DNA from 3 places in the Isoptericola sp. NPDC057191 genome. Region 2 is predicted to be linked to each of the others. Evidence: predicted binding sites of a transcription regulator. Region 2 holds the regulator's gene; each other region holds the start of a gene.
What was found. Region 2 encodes LexA, which represses DNA repair genes until DNA is damaged. Its sites were predicted from a motif close to TCGAACANNTGTTCGA; they were not measured.

Region 1 (3,266 bases), on a different contig from region 2:
GCCTGGTCCGTGAGGATGTCGCCGAACAGGTTGTCGGTGACGATCACGTCGAACCGCGACGGGTTGGTCGTGAGGAAGATCGTGGCCGCGTCGACGTGCAGGTAGTCCGTGGTGACGTCGGGGAACTCGGCGTTCACGGCCTCGACGGTGCGGCGCCACAGGTGCCCGGCGTGCACCAGCACGTTGTGCTTGTGCACCAGCGTGAGGTGCTTGCGGGGGCGGGCCTGGGCGCGGGCGAAGGCGTCGCGCACGACGCGCTCGACGCCGAACGCGGTGTTGACGGACACCTCGGTCGCGATCTCGTGCGGGGTGCCGACGCGCAGCGCGCCGCCGTTACCCACGTACGGACCCTCGGTGCCCTCGCGGACGACGACGAAGTCCACCTCGCCCGGGTTGGCCAGCGGGCTCGTCACGCCGGGGTACAGCTTGCCCGGTCGCAGGTTCACGTAGTGGTCGAGCGAGAAGCGGAGCTTGAGCAGCAGACCGCGCTCGAGGACGCCCGACGGCACGCTCGGGTCGCCGATCGCGCCCAGGAGGATCGCGTCGTGACCCTTGATGGCTGCCAGGTCGGCGTCGGTGAGCGTCTCGCCCGTGGCGTGCCACCGGCGCGCGCCGAGGTCGAACTCGGTCGTGGAGACCTTCACGTCCGCACCGGACACCGCCGCCTCGAGGACCGCGAGGCCCTGCTCCACGACTTCCGTACCGATGCCGTCGCCGGCCACCACTGCCAGGTCGATGCTCCGCGTCATGGGAGCGAGCCTAAGCCCACGGGGTCATGATGCGGACAGAAATCTCATTCTTCGGACACCATGCCACGTGACCTCGCAGGTCACGCGTGCACCCTCGACAAATGGCTTGTCGGGGCGACCCGGGGCGCCCACGATCGCGGCATGACCCCGGACGACGAGGACCTCCGGCCGTACTTCGACGCGGCCGCCCAGAACCTGACCTTCAACTCCCCCCTCGGCGCCGCCCGGGCGGCCGACCTCGTCGAGCGCCTCGCGCCCCCGACGCCCGACGCCCACGTCCTCGACCTCGGCTGCGGCTCCGGCGAGCTGCTGCTGCGGCTGTGCGAGCGGCACGGCCTCGCCGGCGACGGCGTCGACCGGGCGCCGGCCGACCTCGAGCGCGCCAGGCAGAGGGCGAGGACGCGAGGCCTGGGCGACCGGGTCGCCTTCCACGAGGGGGACGCGACGACGTGGGACACGACGGCGACCGTGGTGCTGAACGTCGGCGCCGGCCACATCTGGGGCTCCGCCCCCGCCGCGCTCACCGCGCTGCACCGCCGCACCGAGGCCGGCGGGAGGCTGCTGTTCGGCGACGGCGTCTACGACGCCGAGCCCGACGCCGCGGTGCGGGAGGTCTTCGGCGACCTGCCCGACCTCGCCGGCCTGGCCCGCGCCGCCACGGACGCGGGGTTCCGCGTGCTGCACGCCGCCGCCTCGTCGCAGGCGGAGTGGGACGACTTCGAGTCCGACTGGCGTGCGGGGATCGAACGCCTCGGCACGCCGGGCGCCCGCGCCTTCTCCGACCAGCGGCGCGACGAGTACCTGGGCGGCTACCGCGGCGTGGTCGGCTTCGCCTGGCTGGTGCTCACGCCCGCGTAGCCGCCCGCCCGCCGGCGCACCTGGCGGACCTCCGCGAGGCCCGGACGTTCGTCGACGAGGCGCGCGCCGTCCGCCAGGAAGCCGTTGCCTCGGAGAGCCGGCGGCGCAGCTGTCCACAGGTTGGCGCCCGCGATAGAACAGGTGTTCGAACCTCGCCTAGGATCGGGGCATGACGACGACGCTCCCCGACCCGGTCGCCGGCACCTCTGCCGGCACGGTCGACGGCGCGCGGTTGCGGGTCGAGGCGGCTCGGCTGGCCGCGCTGCCGCGCACGTGGGAGCCCTCCACGCGCGAGCTGCTCGACGAGGGATCACGCCACCAGGCCGTGGCGACAGGCAGTGCAGCGGGCACCCCGGCACCTACGCCGCCGTCGTGCCTGGCCGACCTGGACGGCGTGCTCGACGAGCTTGCCGACCTCGAGGCCCGCGTCGCGACGCTGCACGCCCGGCGCGCCGTGCTGCTGGCACGAGCCGTCGACCTGGCCGTGCTCCTGGAGCCCGACCTCGTCGACAGCAGCGACCCGGCCGTGCGCCGGGCACCCTCCGCCCGCAGGCTCGAGCTCGCCCACCGCGCCGTCGTCGCCGAGATCGCCACCATCCTGCACGTCGGCGAGCACGCCGCGGGCGGCCTCACCGACCACGCCGTCACCCTGACCGCCAAGGCACCCGCGACTCTGACCGCTCTCGGCGAGGGGCGCCTGACCTGGGCACATGCTGTCCAGGTCACCAAGCACCTCAGCGACCTCACGCCCACCGAAGCACGAGAGATCGAACGATCCGTCCTCGCCTCGACCACCGACCCTGCCACCGGCCAGATCACCTGCACGCCCACCCAGGCCGGCACCACGACCCGCCGCGCCCGCGAGTCGGCCCACCCCGTCCCGGCCGACGTCCGGCACGCCGAGGCCGCCCAGCACCGCGCGGTCTACCTCGACGAGGGCCGCGACGGCATGGCCTGGCTGGTCGCCCACCTGCCGGCGCCGTTGGCCCATGCGGCCCACGACCGACTCACGCGATCCGGCAGGCACCTCCTCGCCGATGGCGACCCGCGCACCCTGGCCCAGGCCCGCGCCGACACCCTCGCCGCCCTCCTCCTTGATGACGGCTCTCTCGATGACGGCGCGCTCGACGACGGCATGACGGGACGGAGGGCGGACGCCGTCAAGGACTGCGACATCCCCACCGTCGAACCGCCGCGCGACGGGCCGTCACTGGCGACGCTGGCCCGCTCGATCCGGCCGCGGGTCACCGTCACGGTCCCTGTGCTCTCCCTGCTCGGCATCACCGACGCTCCCGCCACGATGGACGGGCATGTCCCCATCGACCCCGGCACCGCGCGACAGCTCACCGGCCTCGCCCCGTCACTCCGGCGCATCCTCACCGACCCCGAGACCGGCACCGTCCTGTCGCACGGACGCACCACCTACGCCGTGCCCGCCGACCTCAAGGCGTTGGTCCGTGAACGCGACACCACCTGCCGCTTCCCCGGCTGTACCCACCCCGCCCAGCGAGCGGACCTCGACCACACCGTCGCCTGGGGCGACGGCGGCACCACGAACGCCACCAATCTCGCGGCGCTCTGTCGCCGACATCACGTCCTGAAACACCAGACCACCTGGAAGGTCACGCAGATCCCGGCCCCGAAGGCCCGACGACCGCA
Region 2 (3,266 bases):
CGTGAAGCGACGCTGGCACGCCGGGCACTGCCGCCGTCGGCGGATGGACGAACCGTCGTCGGAGGTGCGCGAGTCGATGACTCGCGAGTCCGCATGGCGGCAGAACGGGCAGTGCATCGCTGGTCTCCTGCGCTCGGCTCCGGACCGGCGCCCGGCTGCCCGACAACGTAAGCGGCGGGCCGCGCAGGGCGCAAGCAGGGTCTATCCTCCCATCGCGGCGGACCCGTCCGCACCGCCGTCCACCACCGCACCAGCGCGGGGGTTCAGTCCTGCGGGAGGAGCACGACCTGTCCGGTCTGCAGCTCGGCCGTCGTCAGGCCGTTGAGCTCGCGCAGGTCGGCGACCACGTCGCGCAGGTCCTCGCCTGAGTCGCGCACCGACTGCGCGTACTGCCAGAGCGTCTCCCCCGGCGCGACGGTGTGCAGCCGCACCTCCACGCCCGAGCCCGGCGACTCGGCCACCGCGCGCTGCCCGACGAGCCCTGCGCCGACGAGGACCAGGAGGACCAGGACCGCGATCACCGCGCGGCCCCGGCGGGTGAGTCGAAGCCCGCCGAGCCCGAGGAACCCCGGTGCGTCCGTGGTGCTGCGCGGGTTCTGCATCGTCCTACCTCCGGTACGCGTCGTGTCGCCGCCGCGGCGGCCCGTCGAACATCCGTTCGTCGAACACCTGTACGTCGAACTGCTGTACTAGGTGTACCACGCCCCGGCGACACGGTCGAGACCTGATCGAACAGATGTTTGATGTCCCGCCCGAACTGGCCTAGAGTGACCAGCAGCGCGATGGAAGGTTTGTCGGATTTCATCGGCCCGCCCACGGGCCGCGCCCCTGCAGGACGGAGAACGCGATGACCAGCGGACGGGACCAGGCCCCGGCGTCCATGACGGCTGCTGCGCCGTGGCGGGCGCAGGCGGAGACCCGCGAGGACGCCCCGGCGGCACCCCCGGTCGCCCTGGCGTCGGTGAGCGAGCTCGCCCCCTCGGCCGACCGCCTCACGCCGCGCCAGCGGCGGGTGCTGGAGACGATCCGGCGCTCCGTCGAGGACCGCGGATACCCGCCGACGATGCGGGAGATCGGCGAGGCCGTCGGCCTGGCGAGCCCCTCCTCGGTCAAGCACCAGCTCACGACGCTCGAGCGCAAGGGCTACCTCCGCCGCGACCCGAACCGGCCGCGTGCGATCGAGGTCGTCGACCCGGAGTCGCCGGCGGCGGAGGCTGCGGGGCACGAGCCCGCTCCCCGGACGTCCGGCTTCGTCGCCGGGTCGGTCGCCGGCTCCGACGCAGAGGCCGCGGGGGCGCCGTCCTACGTCCCGCTCGTGGGGCGGATCGCGGCCGGCGGCCCGATCCTCGCCGAGCAGGTCGTCGAGGACGTGTTCCCGCTCCCTCGACAGATCGTGGGCGACGGTGACCTGTTCCTGCTGAAGGTCGCCGGCGACTCGATGGTCGAGGCGGCCATCTGCGACGGCGACTGGGTCGTGGTGCGCAGCCAGCCGGTCGCGGAGAACGGCGAGGTCGTCGCGGCGATGATCGACGGTGAGGCCACGGTCAAGACCTTCAAGCAGACCGGCGGGCACACCTGGCTCATGCCGCAGAACAGCGCCTACTCCCCGATCCCGGGGGACGAGGCCCAGGTGCTGGGACGCGTCGTGGCGGTGCTCCGCAGCCTCTGAGGGCGCTCACCCGCCCGCCGGTGCGGCACCAGGTCGCCGGGTGGCGCGGACCGTCAGAGGCCGAGCCGGCGCTGCACCTCGCGCATCCCCTCGGCCGACGCCCGCAGGCCTGCCACCTCGTCGTCGGACAGCGGGGTGTCGATCGTCTCAGCCACGCCGCGCCGGTCCACGAGTGACGGCACGGACAGGCAGACGTCGCTGATCCCGTAGAACCCGTCGAGTCGCGAGGACACGTTCATCACGCGGTGCTCGTCGTTGAGGACCGCCTCGATGATGCGGGTGGCGGCCAGGCCGACGGCGTAGTTGGTGGCGCCCTTGCCCGCGATGACCCGGTAGGCGGACTCGACCACGTCGGTGGCGATCTGGCTGCGGGCAGTCTCGTCGAGCGGCGGGCGTCCCCGGAAGGGACGCCAGTCGAGAAGCGGCACCCCGGCGATCGACGCCGAGCTCCACAGCACGATCTCCGAGTCTCCGTGCTCGCCCGCGATGTTCGCGTGCACGTTCCCGACGGCGACGCCGCAGTGCCGGGCGAGGGCGTCGCGCAGCCGGGACGAGTCGAGCACCGTGCCGCTGCCGAAGACCCGCTCCCGGGGCAGACCGCTGACCTCCTGGGCGGCGTAGGTGACCACGTCGACGGGGTTGGTCACCATGAGGTAGATCGCGTCCGGCGCCACCTCCAGCAGCTGCGGCAGGATCTTCTTCGTGAGGCCCACGGTCGCCTCGGCCAGGTCCAGGCGGCTCTGGCCGGGCTTCTGCTTCGCCCCGGCCGTGACCGCCACGACGTCGGCCCCGCGGCACACCTCGATGTCGTCGGAACCCTCGATCTCGGCCTGAGGGATGAACATGCCGCCGTGCCGGAGGTCCAGCGCCTCGGCCTCCACCTTGGCGCGGTTGACGTCCATCAGGGCCACGGACCGCGCCGCGCCACGGGCGAGCGCGGCGTACGCGAGCGTGGAACCCACCGCCCCGGCGCCGACGATCGCGAGCTTGGTCGTGCTGCGAGTGCTCTCCACGGCCCCAGGCTAGGTGTCGAGCCGCCGCAGCGCAGCGCGGACCAGCTCGCCGTCCGTCGTCGGCCAGAAGTCCGGCATGGACCGGGTGAGGAACGACCCGTAGCGGGCGGTCGCGAGGCGCGGGTCCAGCACAGCGACGACGCCGCGGTCCTCGCCGGTGCGGACCAACCGCCCGGCCCCCTGCGCCAGCAGGAGTGCCGCGTGCGTGGCGGAGACCTGCATGAACCCGTTGCCGCCCGCCTGCTCCACCGACCGGGCGCGCGCCGCCTTCACCGGGTCGTCCGGACGCGGGAAGGGGATGCGGTCGATGAGCACGAGCTGGCAGCTCGGGCCCGGTACGTCCACGCCCTGCCACAGCGAGAGCGTGCCGAAGAGGCACGTCGCCGGGTCGTCGGCGAACTGCCGCACCAGGGTGGGCAGCTGGTCGTCCCCCTGGCACAGGACGGGCACCTCGAGCCGCTCGCGCATCGCCTCCGCCGCCGCGAGCGCGGCGCGCCGCGACGAGAACAGACCGAGGGTGCGTCCTCCCGCTGCCTCGATCAGGCCGGCGATCTCGTCGAGCTGGGCGTCGGTGGTCGGTTCAC
Region 3 (3,266 bases), on a different contig from region 2:
GGGCGACGTCGGTCGGGCCGGCGAGCGTCCGCGACCGGGTCAGCGTGCGGAAGTCGCTGGTGCGCACCTTGAGCGCCACGGTGCGGGCGACCACGCCCTGATGGCGCAGCCGTGCGGCGACGCGGTCGGCGAGCAGCAGCATCCGCTGCTCCACCTCGTCCAGGTCCCACAGGTCGCGCTCGAAGGTCGTCTCGGCGCCCACGCTGCGCTCCTCGTGCCCGGGGACGACCGGCCGCGGGTCCCGCCCCCACGCGAGGTCGTGCAGGTGCGCCCCGGACACGGAACCGACGGCCGCCTGCAGGGTCGGCACGTCGGTGTCGGCGAGCTCCGCCACCGTGGTGATGCCCCAGCGCGCGAGGGCGGCCTCCGTCTTCTCCCCCACGCCCCACAACGCCCCGACGGGCAGGGTCCGCAGGAACCGCACCGTCGCGTCCGCCGGCACCAGGAGCATCCCGTCGGGCTTGGCGTGGGTCGAAGCGAGCTTCGCGACGAACTTGTTCTGCGCGACGCCGACCGAGCAGGTGATCCCGTGCTCGGCGCGGACCTGCTCGCGCAGCCGGGCGGCGATCACGGTCGGCGCCCCGAGCCGGCGGCGCGCCCCGCTGACGTCGAGGAAGGCCTCGTCGACGGAGATCCGCTCGACCAGAGGCGTGACCGTGGACAACAGCTCCATCACGGACTCGGACACGTCGTGATAGAGCCGGTGGTCCGGCGGGACGACGACCGCCTGCGGGCACAGGCGCAGCGCCGCCGCCATCGACATCGCCGAGCGGACCCCGAACGCTCGCGCCTCGTAGGTGGCGGCGAGCACGACGCCCCGCTCCCGACCGCCCACCATCACCGGCCGCCCGCGGAGCTCCGGACGCCGCACGAGCTCGCACGACGCGAAGAAGGCGTCCATGTCGACGTGCAGCACGGACGTCCCGGACTCGTCCGAGCCCCAGTCGCGGAACGCCCCGGCCGCCCGCGGGCCTCGGCTCACGACGCCGCCGGCGCCACGGCGAGCGGTCGCGCAAAACCTGCACGCGGGTCCACGAGCAGGCCCACCTCGTCACGGAAGTCCTCCGCGCACGCCACCAGCTCGGCCGCGCGGCGGGCGTCGACCTCGGGCTCCAGCCCTGCCTCGACGGCGGCCCGCACGCGGGCACCCGAGGCGAAGTAGCCCGACCAGGCGGCGAGCTCGGGCTCCACGAGCGCCAGCATGTCCCACACGGACCGAGCCCGGCTCCGCGTCGACGGGCGCCCGCGGAGCGCCACGACCGCGGCTGCCGCACGGAGCGCGGCCAGATGGGCGTGCACGAACCTGTCCGCGGCGTCGGTCGCCGTCGCCGCCGCCGCGAGCTCGGCGTCGGAACGGTCCAGCAGCCTGGTCACCTCCGGGCTCGGGGGCAGCGCGCCCGTGCCGGGCGCGCCACGACCGTGCACCGCTCTTGCAGATCCCGTCCGAGCCGACATCCTGCACCTCCCGTGCTCCGCGGACTCTCCCGCGTCCCGCCAGTGTCGAACACCTGTTCGATTCCTGTCAACCGCCGGACCCGGACCCGCGGCCTGCCCCGAACGGGGAGACTGGTGCGCATGTCCCGCACCTCCCGAGGCGGCTCCCGCCCCGACCGCCGGTCCGGCCGACGCCACCCAGCATCCTCCGACGCACCGACACTCCCCGTCGGCGAGGTCCCGATCGACACCGGCACCGCCCGGGTCGAGCAGGACCCCGACCACGCCGACCGGGTGACGCTGCACGTCAACGGCGTGCCCAGCTCGGCGCTCGACCTCGCCGACCCCGGCTTCCTCGCCTTCGAGTACATGCAGCAGATGGCCGCCGTGCTGGCCGGGCTCCCCGCGGGCCCGCTGCGCGTGCTGCACCTCGGCGCGGCCGGGTGCGCGCTGGCACGGCACGTCGAGCACGAGCGCCCCGACTCGCGCCAGCTCGGGGTCGACGTGGACGCCCGCCTGCTCGAGCTCGTGCGCACGTGGTTCGGGCTCCCCCGGGCGCCGCGGCTGCGGCTGCGGGCCGACGACGCGGGCCACGCCCTCGCCTCCCTGCCCCCGGAGTCCTTCGACGTCGTCGTGCGCGACGTGTTCGCCGGCGACCGGACGCCGGACCACCTCGCCGACGAGGCCTTCGCGGCCGCGGCGCACCGGGTGCTGCGGCCGGGCGGCGTCCTCCTCGCCAACTGCGCGGACCGCCCGCCGCTGCACCTGGCACGACGGGAGGTCGCGAACCTCGCGGAGGCGTTCGGCAGCGACGCCCTGGACGGCGGTCGCCTCGGGGTGGTCGCCGAGCACGCGATCCTCAAAGGGCGGCGCTACGGCAACGTGGTGCTCGTCGCGGTCCGCGCCACGACCGAGGACGCCCCCGGCAGCCCCGCCGACGGCCCCACCGGCGCCACCGGCCCCGACGCCACCGGCCCCGACGTCACCGGCGGCGCCGAGGCTGCGACCGTCGTCGCCCGCGGGGACCGGTCCGACGTCGACCTCGACGACGCGGCCCTCGCACGCCGCCTCCGCAGCCTGCCGGTGCCCGCGCGCCTGCTCGCCGGCGCGGAGCTGGCACGGTTCGCGGGCGCCTGACCAGGCGTCCTGACACGACGACGGCCGCGCCCCGACGCCGGGACGCGGCCGCCGTCAGGCGAGCCGGGGACTCAGAGCGGGACGACCTGCTCCGCCTGCGGACCCTTCGGACCCTGGGTGATCTCGAACTCGACCCGCTGGGCCTCCTCGAGGCTGCGGTACCCCTGCGACTGGATCGCGGAGTAGTGCACGAAGACGTCGGCGCCGCCGTCGTCCTGTGCGATGAAGCCGTAGCCCTTCTCCGAGTTGAACCACTTCACCGAACCTTGCGCCATGCTGATCCTTCGACCTTCCGTCACTGCGGTCACGGGCACACCGGGCGGCCACCCGCCGCTGCACAGGCCGCTGCCCCGGTTCCTGCGAGGGAACGCCTCTGCAACGCGGTCAGTGTGGCACGGACCACACTGCAGTGCCACGGATATGCCACGGATGCGGCGCAACGACCATTGCGGACGTCAGTCGTCGTCCTGCTGGGCCAGGAAGCGCTCGAACTCCGCACCCAGCTCCTCCGCCGTGGGCAGCGGCGCCTGCTCGGCCAGGAGGCTCGGGCGACCCACCGAGCGCGTGAACGCGTCGTACTGCTCCTCGAGCGCCCGGACGACCGCCTTCACCTCCGTGGACTCCCCGACCTGCTTCTCGACCTCGATGGTCGCGTCGGCCGCCGCCTCGGCGAGGAGGCCCGTGGCCAGGTCGAG

Region 1: a site for LexA is predicted at 1,741-1,756, ahead of ACFT55_RS07305 (DUF222 domain-containing protein). Genes of this name have one in related genera too.
Region 3: a site for LexA is predicted at 1,501-1,516, ahead of ACFT55_RS14635 (SAV_6107 family HEPN domain-containing protein). Genes of this name have one in related genera too.

What each region holds. Positions count from the first base shown of each region.
Region 1 covers NZ_JBHUWC010000035.1:328-3,593, forward strand. Annotated here, with positions in the region: gene ACFT55_RS07295 (3-isopropylmalate dehydrogenase) at 1-749, opposite strand, end outside; gene ACFT55_RS07300 (SAM-dependent methyltransferase) at 891-1,607, shown strand; gene ACFT55_RS07305 (DUF222 domain-containing protein) at 1,777-3,266, shown strand, end outside.
Region 2 covers NZ_JBHUWC010000026.1:787-4,052, forward strand. Annotated here, with positions in the region: gene nrdR (transcriptional regulator NrdR) at 1-117, opposite strand, end outside; gene ACFT55_RS06095 (LysM peptidoglycan-binding domain-containing protein) at 264-602, opposite strand; gene lexA (transcriptional repressor LexA) at 881-1,669, shown strand; gene ACFT55_RS06105 (L-lactate dehydrogenase) at 1,723-2,682, opposite strand; gene ACFT55_RS06110 (ATP-dependent DNA helicase) at 2,692-3,266, opposite strand, start outside.
Region 3 covers NZ_JBHUWC010000127.1:844-4,109, forward strand. Annotated here, with positions in the region: gene ACFT55_RS14630 (DNA polymerase IV) at 1-982, opposite strand, end outside; gene ACFT55_RS14635 (SAV_6107 family HEPN domain-containing protein) at 979-1,374, opposite strand; gene ACFT55_RS14640 (spermidine synthase) at 1,576-2,571, shown strand; gene ACFT55_RS14645 (cold-shock protein) at 2,643-2,846, opposite strand; gene ACFT55_RS14650 (proteasome assembly chaperone family protein) at 3,027-3,266, opposite strand, start outside.